Regions from separate parts of the Zobellella denitrificans genome, predicted to be linked through region 2. Evidence: predicted binding sites of a transcription regulator. Region 2 holds the regulator's gene; the other holds the start of a gene.
What was found. Region 2 encodes MetJ, which represses methionine synthesis genes. Its sites were predicted from a motif close to AGANNTCTAGANNTCT; they were not measured.
Positions count from the first base shown of each region.

Region 1: a site for MetJ is predicted at 5,333-5,348, ahead of AN401_RS03155 (DUF1852 domain-containing protein). Genes of this name have one in related genera too.

Region 1 covers NZ_CP012621.1:661,804-668,938, forward strand. The annotation lists gene AN401_RS03140 (Re/Si-specific NAD(P)(+) transhydrogenase subunit alpha) at 169-1,695, shown strand; gene pntB (Re/Si-specific NAD(P)(+) transhydrogenase subunit beta) at 1,700-3,076, shown strand; gene AN401_RS03150 (methionine synthase) at 3,198-4,241, opposite strand; gene AN401_RS03155 (DUF1852 domain-containing protein) at 4,268-5,251, opposite strand; gene AN401_RS03160 (LysR family transcriptional regulator) at 5,808-6,692, opposite strand; gene AN401_RS03165 (methyl-accepting chemotaxis protein) at 6,893-7,135, opposite strand, start outside.
Region 2 covers NZ_CP012621.1:3,852,547-3,859,681, forward strand. The annotation lists gene metL (bifunctional aspartate kinase/homoserine dehydrogenase II) at 1-1,113, opposite strand, end outside; gene metB (cystathionine gamma-synthase) at 1,114-2,274, opposite strand; gene metJ (met regulon transcriptional regulator MetJ) at 2,454-2,786, shown strand; gene cysQ (3'(2'),5'-bisphosphate nucleotidase CysQ) at 2,799-3,614, opposite strand; gene nudE (ADP compounds hydrolase NudE) at 3,617-4,174, opposite strand; gene hslR (ribosome-associated heat shock protein Hsp15) at 4,337-4,729, shown strand; gene hslO (Hsp33 family molecular chaperone HslO) at 4,750-5,619, shown strand; gene pckA (phosphoenolpyruvate carboxykinase (ATP)) at 5,792-7,135, shown strand, end outside.

The DNA of each region.
Region 1 (7,135 bases), 980 kb from region 2:
ACGGCGTCGTTTTGATATAAGTGGAAGATTTAGCGCTGTTGTAAAAGAACGTAATTAGGCTGGAGCAACAAAGGCAAGGCTGCCTGGCAGTTGAAGGAACAGCTTGCCCGAAACCGGATATGCCTCGTCGGTAGCCGGTGTGATATCAACACTAATCAGGGAATTATTATGTTAATTGGAATTCCAAGGGAAACGCTTAGCGGCGAGACGCGGGTGGCGGCGACCCCCAAGTCGGTCGAACAGCTGCGTAAACTGGGTTTTGAGGTCTGCATCGAGCAGGGTGCGGGCGTCAAGGCCAGCTTCGAGGATGCGGCCTACCAGGCCGCCGGTGCCAAGCTGGTGGGCGCCGACGAGGTCTGGCAATCCGCCATCATCTACAAGGTCAACGCCCCCACCGCCGACGAAATCGAGCGGCTGCAGGCCGGCACCACCCTGGTCAGCTTTATCTGGCCGGCGCAAAACCCCGAGCTGGTGGAAAAACTCAAGGCCAAGGGCGTGACCGTGATGGCCATGGACATGGTGCCGCGTATTTCCCGCGCCCAGTCCCTGGATGCCCTGTCTTCCATGGCCAACATCGCCGGCTACCGTGCCGTGGTGGAAGCTGCCCATGAGTTTGGCCGCTTCTTCACCGGCCAGATCACCGCCGCCGGCAAGGTGCCGCCCGCCAAGGTGCTGGTGATCGGCGCCGGCGTGGCCGGCCTGGCCGCCATCGGTGCCGCCGGCTCCCTGGGCGCCATTGTCCGCGCCTTCGACACCCGCCCCGAGGTAAAAGAGCAGATCAACTCCATGGGCGCCGAGTTCCTCGAACTCGACTACGAGGAAGAGGCCGACTCTTCCGACGGCTACGCCAAGGAGATGAGCAAGGCCTTTATCGATGCCGAAATGGCGCTGTTCATGGCCCAGGCCAAGGAAGTGGACATCATCATCACCACGGCGCTTATCCCCGGCAAGCCCGCGCCCAAGCTGATCACCGCCGAGATGGTGGCGGCCATGAACCCGGGTTCGGTGATCGTGGACCTGGCGGCGCAAAACGGCGGCAACTGCGAGCTGACCAAGCCCGGCGAGCTGTTCGTGTCCGACAACGGCGTCAAGATCATCGGCTACACCGACCTCAACGGCCGCCTGCCCACCCAGTCCTCCACCCTGTACGCCACCAACCTGGTCAACCTGGCCAAGCTGCTGTGCAAGGAGAAGGACGGCAACATCAAGGTCGACTTCGAGGACGTGGTGCTGCGCAACATGACGGTGGTGAAGGACGGTGAAGTCACCTTCCCGCCGCCCGCCATCAGCGTGTCCGCCGCGCCCAAGGCCAAGGCCGCGGCCCAGCCGGCCGCCGAACCCCATGCCAAAAAGCCGAGCAACCTCAAGTATTACCTGGGCGGCGCCGGCGTGGTGCTGTTCGCCTGGCTGTCGGCGGTGGCGCCGGCCGAGTTCCTGTCCCATTTCACCGTCTTCGTGCTGGCCTGCATCGTGGGCTACTACGTGATCTGGAACGTGTCCCACTCGCTGCACACCCCGCTGATGTCGGTCACCAACGCCATCTCCGGGATCATCGTGGTCGGGGCCCTGTCCCAGGTGGGAACCGGTGGTTTCGTCACCTTCCTCGCCTTTATCGCGGTACTGATCGCCTCCATCAACGTGTTTGGCGGCTTTACCGTAACCCACCGTATGCTGAAGATGTTTAGAAAGGGCTAATGGAATGTCACAAGGACTTGTAACTGCGTCTTATATTATCGCCGCCGTGTGCTTCATTCTGAGCCTGGCGGGTCTGTCCAAGCAGGAATCGGCCAAGGCCGGTAACTGGTACGGCGTGGCGGGCATGACCATCGCCCTGCTGGCCACCATCTTCAATCCCGAGGTCACCGGCCTGGGCTGGATCGTCGTGGCCATGGCCATCGGTGCCGCCATCGGTATCCGCTTCGCACTGAAAGTGGAAATGACCGAAATGCCGGAACTGATCGCCATACTGCACAGCTTCGTGGGCCTGGCGGCGGTGTTCGTGGGTTATAACACCTACATCGACCATGAAGAGATGTTCGGCGCCATGCTGAACATTCACAACACCGAAGTCTTCCTCGGCGTGTTCATCGGTGCCGTCACCTTTACCGGCTCCATCGTGGCGTTCTGCAAGCTGCGCGGCCTGGTCTCTTCCAAGCCGCTGATGCTGCCGCACCGCCACAAGCTGAACCTGCTGGCGGTGGTGGTGTCCGCCCTGCTGCTGATCTGGTTCGTCAAGGTGGAAGGCTCCACCTTCGCCCTGCTGGTGATGACCCTGATCGCCCTGGCCTTCGGCTGGCACCTGGTGGCCAGCATCGGCGGCGCCGACATGCCGGTGGTGATCTCCATGCTCAACTCCTACTCCGGCTGGGCCGCGGCGGCGGCGGGCTTTATGCTCTCCAACGACCTGCTGATCGTCGTCGGCGCCCTGGTGGGATCAAGCGGTGCCATCCTGTCCTACATCATGTGCCGGGCCATGAACCGCTCCTTCGTGTCCGTTATCGCCGGCGGCTTCGGCTCCGACGGTGCCGTGAGCAGCGGTGCAGAGGAAGACGGCGAGTACACCGAGGTGAACGCCGAGGACGTGGCCGAAATGCTGAAGAACTCCAGCTCGGTGATCATCACCCCCGGATACGGCATGGCGGTGGCCCAGGCCCAGTACCCGGTGGCGGATCTGGTGTCCAAGCTGCGCGCGGCCGGCGTCAAGGTGCGCTTCGGCATCCACCCGGTGGCGGGGCGTCTGCCCGGCCACATGAACGTGCTGCTGGCCGAGGCCAAGGTGCCTTACGACGTAGTGCTGGAAATGGACGAGATCAACGATGACTTCGACGACACCGACACCGTGCTGGTGATCGGCGCCAACGACACCGTCAACCCGGCCGCCAACGAAGACCCGGCCAGCCCCATCGCCGGCATGCCGGTGCTGGAAGTGTGGAAGGCCCAGCAGGTGGTGGTGTTCAAGCGTTCCATGAACACCGGCTACGCCGGGGTGCAGAACCCGCTGTTCTTCCGCGAAAACAGCGTCATGCTGTTCGGCGACGCCAAAGACAGCGTGGACAATATCCTGAAAGCGCTGTAAGCCGTTGCAGACTGACTGTCAACGATAAAAAAGGGAGCTTCGGCTCCCTTTTTGTATTATTTCTGCGTCAAGCCGAATGAGCTACTCACATGCTCGGGGCCGAGGCAGATAGCTCATCGATTCAGGAAGCAGCGCCCTGGGCCGAGAGTTCTCTTCGGAGGATTTCTGCACCTGCACTTAAGGCATTGAGCTTGGCTCTTGCTACTCGACGAGACAAGGGGGCCATGCCACAGTTGGTACAAGGGTAGAGCTTGTCGGCATCTACAAACTCAAGTGCTTTTCGTAGGGTATTGGCGACTTCCTCTGGCGTCTCGATGGTGTTGGTTGCAACATCAATGGCCCCGACCATCACCTTTTTACCTCGAATGAGTTCAAGCAGCTCGATTGGGACGCGGGAGTTGTGACATTCTAATGAGATGATGTCGATATTGGACTTTTGCAGTTTGGGAAAGACTTCTTCATATTGTCTCCACTCGGAGCCTAACGTCTTTTTCCAGTCCGTATTGGCTTTGATGCCATAACCATAGCAAATATGTACGGCGGTTTCACATTTAAGGCCTTCAATCGCTCTTTCTAGAGCAGCAATCCCCCAGTCATTTACCTCATCAAAAAACACATTAAATGCAGGCTCATCAAATTGGATAATATCAACGCCAGCTGCCTCTAATTCCTTGGCTTCCTGATTGAGTATTTTGGCGAATTCCCAGGCCAGCTTTTCGCGACTTTTATAATGATCATCATAAAGCGTGTCTATCATGGTCATGGGACCCGGCAGGGCCCATTTGATGGGTTGCCTGGTTTGCTGACGTAAAAACTTGGCATCTTCAACAAAAACCGGCTTCTGGCGGCTGACTGCACCAACGACCGTCGGTACACTCGCATCATAGCGATCACGAATTTTAACGGTCTTACGTTTCTCAAAGTCAACACCGCTGAGGTGCTCAATAAACGTAGTCACAAAATGTTGGCGCGTTTGCTCGCCATCACTGACAATATCAATGCCTGCTTGTTGCTGCTCTTGCAACGACACACGCAAAGCATCGTGTTTACCCTCAATCAACTCCTCTTCTTGCAATTTCCAGGGTGACCAAAGTGTCTCAGGTTGTGCAAGCCAGGAAGGTTTGGGTAAACTGCCCGCGGTTGAAGTGGGTAATAATTTTTTCATGATAAATACCGTTATATTCTCGTTGATTATAAAGCGTAATTGGCAGACCATTGCTCAAGGATAGACTGGTATGGCTTGATGAAGTTCTCCTCAGCAAGTTTTCCCTGCTTAATCGCTAACTGGCTACGCTCTTCTCGATCATAAACAATTTGAGTTAATGAGTGATCCCGGTTCTTCAAATCCGGTTTGTAGCATTTTCCTGCTGCCGAGTTGGCGTTGTAAATCTCGGGTCGGTAAATCTTTTGAAAAGTTTCCATCGTGCTGATGGTGCTGATAAGCTCAAGATTGCTGTAATCATTAAGCAAATCACCAAAGAAGTAAAAAGCCAGAGGCGCAACGCTATTGGGTGGCATAAAATAGCGAACCTTCAACCCCATCTTCTTGAAGTACTGCTCAGTCAAGGATGATTCATTGGGCAGGTACTCAACACCCAATATGGGGTGATGGTTCTCAGTTTGATGATAGGTCTTGTTATCGGAAACACTGAGGCATATCACAGGCAGTTTAGTGAAGTTCTGCTTGTAGGCATCGGAATTCACAAAGCATTTAAAAAGTTTGCCGTGCAGATCGCCAAAGTTTTCCGGAATGCTGAAACCGGGCTTATCCTTGTTATGCTCCAACAGCAGCACGCTGAAGTCATAATCCCGCACGTACGAGGAAAAATTATTACCTACAATGCCCTCAATGCGTTTTTTGGTTTTGTGATCGACGATATTCGTCTTCAATATTTCGATAGTAGGGAAACTTTGGCCATTACCTTCGTGATCAATCTCCATGTCAACGGAAATGATTTCAAGTTCAACTGAATAGCGATCCGCTTTCGGATTATCCCAGTTAGCCAAGGAGTTAAATTGATTGTTAATCATCGTTAAGGCGTTACGCAGGTTTTCCTGGCGGCTCTCTCCTCTGGCCAGGTTAGCAAAGTTGGTGGTAATGCGTGTACTGTCAGAGGGCTGATAGTTTTCATCGAAAGCAATGCTGTTGATGGTAAATTTAAATTCGTTATTCATAATGTCCTGGCACCCCATTTCCCGTACTAAAATCTGAATCTGTTTATTGCTCTTTCTGGGCTTGATGATTGTCTGTTGTCTGGAAGTCCAGATGTCTAGAGCTGAGCATGGCTATGTTATACAGGGGTCATTACATGAGCAAAAGTGATTTTATCTCATGAATAGATGCAACTTTTTCATGATTGGTGGTAAGCCTAGGCCCACCAGGGCAAGCGGTATGCCGACGTTGCTCGACGCAGCTGCGTCGAGCAACGTCGGCGATGCCTGTAAACGTGGGGCCAGCTAAATAGCTGTTCCGAATAGTAGATCACTGTCGGCAACGACCGGGTTCCGCTAAGCAGACCCTCCGCACCAGGGATGGCGCGGCGGAGCCCCCAGGGATGGGTTCATGGCGTGTCTGCGTGCGGGGCCCGGTCGATGTAGCACTATTAGGATCAGTTATTTAGGTGTGTAACGAGCAGGATACGGCCGCCCGTTACTGATGTTGCAACACCTGACGGGGGCGGCGGCTGTATAATTTAAGAGAGGAGAGCGTTTGAATGAAAAAGCAGCGTGATCATCTGGCCTGCTGAGCCTGAGCAATGAAATCACTCAGGTAGTTAACCTGTTCTTCGCCTTTTCGTATTCCCAAAAAAATCTGTTTTCTAATCCCATGTTTACCGAACCGGAGGCTTTTAATGGCCATTGTTTTGGCGAATTCATCCACTAACCAGCCAGGCAATGCACAGACGCCTCTTCCTGCTGCCACCATTTGCAACATGATTTCCGTCGTTTCGATAGTCTTGTGTTTTTTGACCGTGCATTTTGCGGGATTTAAAAACTGACTGTAAATATCCAGCCGCTCAGGCTCTACCGGATAGCTAAATAACACTTCTTCACTCAGCTGTTCAGGCATGATCGAGTCTTGCATGGCAAGGTGGTGAGCTGCCGAAACGACGAGTCTATGTTCATAGTCAAATACCGGTATAAAGGTCACCTTTGGTGTATACAAGGGATCAGGCGTGACGAGGATATCTATCTCGTAGCTGTGCAGGGCGCCCAGACCACCGAACTGAAATTCCTGCTTCACGTCAATGTCAACGTTTGGCCACTTTTCAAGATAAGGTTCAATCACTTTTAACAGCCATTGATAGCAAGGGTGGCATTCCATGCCGATGCGCAGTGAACCCATTTCGCCAGTCGCTATCTGACGCAATAGCAGTTCAGTGTGTTTAAATTGCGGTAATACCCGATTGGCAAGAGTCAAGATTCGTTCACCCGCATCGGTAAGGCGCAAGTTTCTACCTTCTTTTTGCCAAACGGGTGTTTTGATCTGGCCTTCTAATTTTTTGATGCTGTGACTCAATGCGGACTGGGATAAATTTAACGATTCAGCCGCCTGGGTTAAGGTTCCTTGCTCTTTTATGGCTGCCAGTACTTCAAGGTGAAACCGCTCCAGCATAACTTGACTCCGGTCTTTAGTATTCAATAAATCATGAATATAATTCATGATTTATTGAAAATATATTATTATTTTCATTGTTTAAATGTCGCCGATACAGGTCAAGCATGTCCAGCCATCTGGATGCGTCAGTGATGCTAGCTAATTGACGTTGTCACGGCGGCCATGGCTGATGGTGGTACCACCGTCGGACAGCCTCTTCATCCCTCCCGCACTATGCTGGCCAGCCCTTTGGACTGGCTTTCCAGCAATCGGGTAATGCCCTGCAAGTCCGCTTCATAGGCGGCCATCTGGCGGCTGGTGGCCAGGGTCTGCCCGGCCACGGCGGCCACGGCGTCGCCGGCCTGGCCCAGAGCGTGCAGGGCCTGATGCTGGCTGCGGGTGAGGGCGCTCAGCTCCTGCATATCCCGGCCGATGTCCTTGACCAGCGCCAGTATGCCGGA
Region 2 (7,135 bases):
GGCCTGCTCGGCCTGCTCCCGGGTATAGGCAATCTGCCACAGCCGGCGCTCGGGCCGGCGCTTGCAGGCCAGGGGCGCCAGCTCGCGCCGGGTCAGCCAGTCGGTGAGGGCGTCCACCGTCTCCTGATAGCGGGCGGGAATGCTCATCTCCAGCAGCACGGTATCGTCCACCGCGGTGACGATGCGCGCGCCCTGGGCCCGCTGCGGCTGGCGCAGTATGCGGGTATGGCCGTCGTCCGGGTGGTAGCTGCAGCGCAGCATCAGTTGCTGGCGGCTGGCGGCCACCGGGCCCAGGGTGCGGCTGTGCAGCACCGGCGAACCCAGCCGGGCCAGCTCGGCGGCTTCCGGCAGCGACAGCCGGGTCAGCAGCCGCGCCTCCTTCACCCGCCGCGGATCGGCGCTGAACACCCCGGGCACGTCGCTCCAGATGGTGGCGTGGCTGCTGTCGGCCAGGGACGCCAGCAGGGTGGCGCTGAAGTCGGAGCCGTTGCGCCCCAGCAGCCGGGTACGCCCCTCGGCGTCGGCGGCGATAAAGCCGGTCACCACCAGGATCTGGTCCTGGTGCCCGGCCAGGATCGCACCCAGGCGGCGGCGGGACTCGACTTCGTCCACCTGCACCGGCGAACCGGACACCAGCAGGAAGCGGCGGGCGTCCAGGCTGGCCGCCGGCAGGCCCTGACCGGCAAGCAGCCGGGCCAGCAGGCGGGAAGACCAGACCTCGCCGAACGACTGGATCAGGCTGCGCTGGTAATCGTCCAGCCGTTGGCTTTCCAGCACGGCGGCAATGGTCTGGATGTCGTCGTCCAGGGCCGCCAGCAGAGGCGCCGCGCCGGCCTCGTCCAGGGTAGTCTCGATCAGGCTGCGCTGAAAGCCGTGCAGGCCCTCCAGCGCCTCGGGGGCCGCGCTGTCACCGCTGGTGAACAGGCTGAGCAGCTCGATCAGCCGGTTGGTGGTCTTGCCCGGCGCCGACACCACGATCAGGGCGTCGGGCTGGGCCAGGTTGTGGATGATGCCGGCCACCCGGTGAAAACAGGCGGCGTCGGCCAGGCTGCTGCCGCCAAACTTGTGGACCGGACGACGCTGGCCGCCGGTGTCGTTCTGGAGCATGGTCATTTACTTGGTTAACGCCTTGAATGCATTGTCTAAATCGTGAATGAGGTCGCGCACGTCCTCGATCCCCACCGACACCCGCAGCAGCTGGTTGCTGATGCCGGCGGCGGCGCGGGCCTCCTCGGTCATGGCCGCGTGGGTCATGGTGGCCGGGTGGGCGATCAGGCTCTCCACCCCGCCCAGGGACTCGGCCAGGGTGAACAGCTGCAGCTGCTGCAAAAAGGCCCTCATGCCCGCCTCGTCCACGTCCAGTTCGAAGCTGAGCATGGCGCCGAAGCCGGACTGCTGGCGGGCGGCGACCTCGTGACCGGGATTGCCGGGCAGGCTGGGATGGTACACCGCCTTCACCTCGGGCCGGCCCTGCAGGTAGGCCACCAGGGCCTCGGCGTTCTCGCAGTGCTGGCGCATGCGCACACCCAGGGTGCGCAGGCCGCGCAGGGTCAGGTAGCTGTCGAAGGGCGAGCCGGTCAGGCCCAGGCAGTTGGCCCACCAGCGCAGCTCCTCGGCCAGTTGGGCATCGGCGGCCACCACGGCCCCGCCCAGCACGTCCGAGTGGCCGTTGATGTACTTGGTGGTGGAGTGCACCACCAGGTCGGCGCCCAGTGCAAGCGGCTGCTGCAGCGCCGGCGACAGGAAGGTGTTGTCCACCACCGAGAGGGCGCCGATGTCTTTCGCCGCGGCACAGAGGGCGGCGATGTCCACCACCCGCAGCAGCGGGTTGGACGGGGTTTCAATCCACAGGATCTTCGGCTTTCTGGCCAGGGCCTCGGCCAGGGCGGCGGGGTCGTTCTGATCCACGTATTCCACCCGGAAGTTGCCCTTCCGCGCCAGGGAGTTGAACAGCCGGTGGCTGCCGCCGTAGCAGTCGTGGGGCGCCAGCAGCAGATCGCCGGCCTGCAGCTGGGAGGTGATGATCAGGTTGATGGCGCCCATGCCGGTGGAGGTGACCGCCGCCCCCGCGCCGCCTTCCAGCTTGGTCAGGGCCTCGATCAGGGTCTGTCGGGTAGGGTTGCCGGAACGGGTGTAGTCGAACTGGCGCGGCTGGTTATAATCGGCAAACGAATAAGTGCTGGTGAGGTAGACCGGCGGTACCACGGCACCATGCTGGGTATCGGTGTCGATGCCGGTACGAACGGCGTAAGTCTGGGTCTGGTAGTCGGGCATGTCCTCTCCTTTGCACGCTGGCAGCCTGATGATCCGGAATTTCCAAGACGCGCACAGTAACCCAGCACAAAAAAGCCGTCAAGCCTTCCGGACGTCCACAAGGCTTTGTGGTTGGATTGCCAATAAAAAATGTAGGGGTTACAATCCCTTCGGCTTTTTAACCTTACGACGGGTGAATAATGAAGACTGAATGGAACGGCGACTATATCAGCCCTTACGCCGAGCACGGCAAGAAAAATGAACAGGTCAAGAAGATCACCGTTTCCATCCCGCTCAAGGTGCTGAAAATCCTTACCGACGAGCGCACCCGCCGCCAGGTCAACAACCTGCGCCACGCCACCAACAGCGAACTGCTGTGCGAGGCCTTCCTGCACGCCTATACCGGCCAGCCCCTGCCCCAGGACGACGACCTGCGCAAGGACGTGCCCGACCAGATCCCCGCCCGGGCCCGGGACATCATGGCCGAGCTGGGCATCGAAATCGAAGATTACGGCGCCGACCACGAAGGCTGACGCCGCACCGCGCTATCCCCGTTTCACCAGTATCTGCCGCCAGGGCAGGCCCTCGTCCCCCAGGGTGATAAAGTTGGGGTTGATCAGGCTGTCGCGCAGGTTGTAGCTGAGCCGGTCCAGGTTCAGATCCAGGATCCTTCCCCCCGCCTCTTCCACTATGCACTGGGTCGCGCCCGTGTCCCACTCGCCGGTGGGGCCGATGCGGATGTAGAGATCGGCCGCCCCTTCCGCCACCAGGCAGGACTTGAGCGAACTCGAGCCCAGCGGCACCAGCCGGTAGTCCAGGCTGGTGCTCAGCCGGGAACGCACCCAGTCCACGTCCTGCCGGCGGCTGATGGCGATGCACAGGCCGGTGAGCGGCGCCTGCCGGTCGTGATGGCGGGCACGGATGCGCACGGTGCGGCCTTCCGCCTCCTTGAAGGCACCATGCTGGTGCACCGCGTAGTACATCAGATCCTGCACCGGGGCATAAACCACCCCCAGCACCGGCCGGCCCTGCTCGATCAGCGCTATCATGGTGGAGAAGTCGCCGCTGCCGGCGATGAACTCCTGGGTACCGTCGAGCGGATCCACCAGCCAGTAGCGCGGCCAGCGGCGGCGCTCGGCCAGGGGAATGTCGCCCCCTTCCTCCGACAGCACCGGAATGTCGGCCAGCCGGCGCAGGGCCTGGTCGAGGTAGGCGTGCGCCGCCAGATCGGCGCTGGTGACCGGGCTGTCGTCGTCTTTGTGCTCAGCCTGGTAGTGGCCGCTGTCGTACAGCGTCAGTATGCGTCGGCCCGCCTCCCGGGCCGCCGCCTTGACGCCTGGCAGCAAGGCAGTGATATCCATGGTTACTCCTCTTTATTGAGCCAGTCCTGCAGCAGGAAGAGGCCGCAGATGCTGCGCGCCTCGCTGAAGTCGGGCCGGGCCATCAGCTCATCCAGTTGGCCCAGCGGCCAGGGCACCACTTCCAGCGGCTCCGGCTCATCCCCTTCGCGCTGTTCGGGATACAAATTCCGTGCCAGCAAAATATCCATGCGACTGCCAAAATAACCGGGCGCCAGGGTCACCTGCTTGAGGTGGGTCAGCTCCCTGGCCCCGTAGCCGATCTCCTCCATCAGCTCCCGGTTGCCCGCCTCCAGGGCGTCTTCTCCCGGATCGATCAACCCCTTGGGAAAACCCAGTTCATAGCTGTGGGTGCCGGCGGAATATTCGCGGATCAACAGCAGGGTCTCGTCGTCCAGCAGCGGCACCAGCATCACGGCGCCGCGGCCGCTGCCGCGCATGCGCTCGTAGACCCGCTCCACGCCGTTGCTGAACTTCAGATGGACCGATTCCACCTTGAACAGGCGGCTTTCGGCCACCAGTTCCGTATGCAGTATCTCTGGTTTCTGTTTGTCGTCCGCCATGCCTGTTCCGTCGTTATGTTCACCCGTTATTCAGAGGTTATCGCAACTGGGGAAAAACGTCTGCCCGCAAGTGGCCATGAGCATGCTTTTGCCACCCCTTTCTACTCCGGCGGCCGGGGCATCTGGTATAATCCGGCTTCGGTTTCCATGGGAGCGCGTGCAATGAACGGAGAAAAACTGTCCGTCCGGCTGGACAAATGGCTGTGGGCCGCCCGCTTCTACAAGACCCGCGGCCTGGCCCGGGAAATGATCGACGGCGGCAAGGTGCACTACAACGGCCAGCGCACCAAGCCCAGCAAGATGATGGAAGTGGGTGCCACCATCCGCCTGCGCCAGGGCCACGACGAGAAGGAAGTGGTGGTGCTGGCGCTGTCCGAGCACCGGAGCAAGGCGGAAATCGCCCAGCAATTGTACCGGGAAACCCCGGAGAGCCTGCGCAAGCGGGAGCAGAACGCCGAGGCCCGCAAGCTCAACACCCAGTTCGCGCCCAGCCCCGAACGCCGGCCGGACAAGAAGGAAAGGCGCACCCTGCTTAAAATCAAACAAGGCGACTGAGCCAGCATACAGGATCCCTTATGACCAAGACCGATCAACTCCACCGCTATCTGTTCGACCACCACCAGGTGCGCGGCGAATTGGTGCAACTGCAGCAGAGCTTCCGCCAGATCCTGGCCGCCCAGGCCTACCCGGCGCCGGTGCAGCGCCTGCTGGGCGAACTGCTCACCGCCACCAGCCTGCTCACCGCCACCCTCAAGTTCGAAGGCCACATCACGGTGCAGCTGCAGGGCGACGGCCCGGTCAAACTGGCGGTGGTCAACGGCGACCACCGGCAACAGCTGCGCGGCGTGGCCCGCTGGGAAGGGCTGGTGCCCGACAGCAACCAGCTTGCCGACCTGGTCGGCAAGGGCTACCTGGCCATCACCATCACTCCCGACGAGGGCGAACGCTACCAGGGCATAGTGGAGCTGAGCGCCGACTCCCTCGGCAAGAGCCTGGAAAACTACTTCGCCCAGTCGGAGCAATTGGCCACCCGCATCTGGCTGTTCACCGACACCCATGCCGGCCAGCAGCTCGCCGCCGGCCTGCTGCTGCAGGCGCTGCCCGCCGGCAACGCCGAACAGGAGAACGACTTCGCCCACCTCGAAACCCTCACCGACACCATCAAGGCGGAAGAACTGCTGCACCTGGACGCCCACGAGGTGCTGTACCGGCTGTACAACCAGGAGGCGGTGCGGGTGTTCGATCCCCAGGATGTCAGCTTCCAGTGCACCTGCTCCCGGGAAAAATGCGAGCAGGCCTTGCTGCAGGTGGGCAGGGATGAAGCCTACGATATTGTGAAAGAACACGGCAAAGTGGAAATGCACTGCGACTACTGCGGCCAGCACTATCGTTTCGATGCCGCTGATTTACAGACATTATTTAATAATCCGCCGACATTGCATTAACATTTCGGGATAACAAAAAGGGGCATTTCGCCCCTTTTTGCTTAATTCGCCGCGCAAAATTGCAAATTTTGAAGCTGATCCCCTAAACGCCGCCTGATAACTGATATTCTCTTGTTCCAAAACAACACTAATAACGATCGCTACCCAACCCCTCTGTACCCAGGAGATAACAATGACGTCCAAGGCGCAACAATTAGGCCTTTCCCAATACGGTATTACCGACGTAACCGAGATCCTTTACAACCCTTCCTACGACCAGTTGTTTGAAGAAGAAACCCGTGCAGATTTAGAAGGCTACGAAAAGGGCGTGGTAACCAGTCTGGGCGCCGTTGCGGTGGACACCGGCATCTTTACCGGCCGCTCTCCGAAAGACAAATACATAGTGCGTGACGACGTCACCCGCGACACCGTGTGGTGGGCCGATCAGGGCAAGAACGACAACAAGCCCATGAGCCCCGACACCTGGGAACACCTCAAGGGCCTGGTTACCCGCCAGCTGTCCGGCAAGCGGCTGTTCGTGGTGGACACCTTCTGCGGCGCCAACCCGGACACCCGCCTGTCCGTGCGCTTCGTCACCGAGGTAGCCTGGCAGGCCCACTTCGTGAAGAACATGTTCATCCGTCCCACCGAGGAAGAGCTGCAAGGCTTCGAGCCCGATTTCGTGGTGATGAACGGCGCCAAGTGCACCAACCCCAACTGGCAGGAGCAGGGCCTGAACAGCGAAAATTTCGTGGCCTTCAACCTGACCGAGCGCATGCAGCTGATCGGCGGCACCTGGTACGGCGGCGAAATGAAGAAAGGCATGTTCTCCATGATGAACTACCTGCTGCCGCTCAAGGGCATCGCCTCAATGCACTGCTCCGCCAACGTGGGTCAGGACGGCGACGTGGCCATCTTCTTCGGCCTCTCCGGCACCGGCAAGACCACCCTGTCCACCGACCCCAACCGCCAGCTGATCGGTGACGACGAGCACGGCTGGGACGACGACGGCGTGTTCAACTTCGAGGGCGGCTGCTACGCCAAGACCATCAACCTGAGCCAGGAAAACGAGCCCGAGATCTACGCCGCCATCCGCCGCGACGCCCTGCTCGAGAACGTGACCGTGCTGGCCGACAACAGCATCGACTTCAACGATGGCAGCAAAACCGAGAACACCCGGGTTTCCTACCCCATCCACCACATCGACAACATCGTCAAGCCGGTGTCCAAGGCCGGTCACGCCAAGAAGGTGATCTTCCTTACCGCCGACGCCTTCGGCGTGCTGCCGCCGGTGAGCAAGCTGACCCGTGACCAGGCCCAGTACCACTTCCTGTCCGGCTTCACCGCCAAACTGGCCGGTACCGAGCGCGGCATCACCGAGCCCACCCCCACCTTCTCCAGCTGCTTCGGCGCGGCCTTCCTGAGCCTGCACCCGACCCAGTACGCCGAGGTGCTGGCCAAGCGCATGGACGCGGTGGGTGCCGAAGCCTACCTGGTGAACACCGGCTGGAACGGCACCGGCAAGCGGATCTCCATC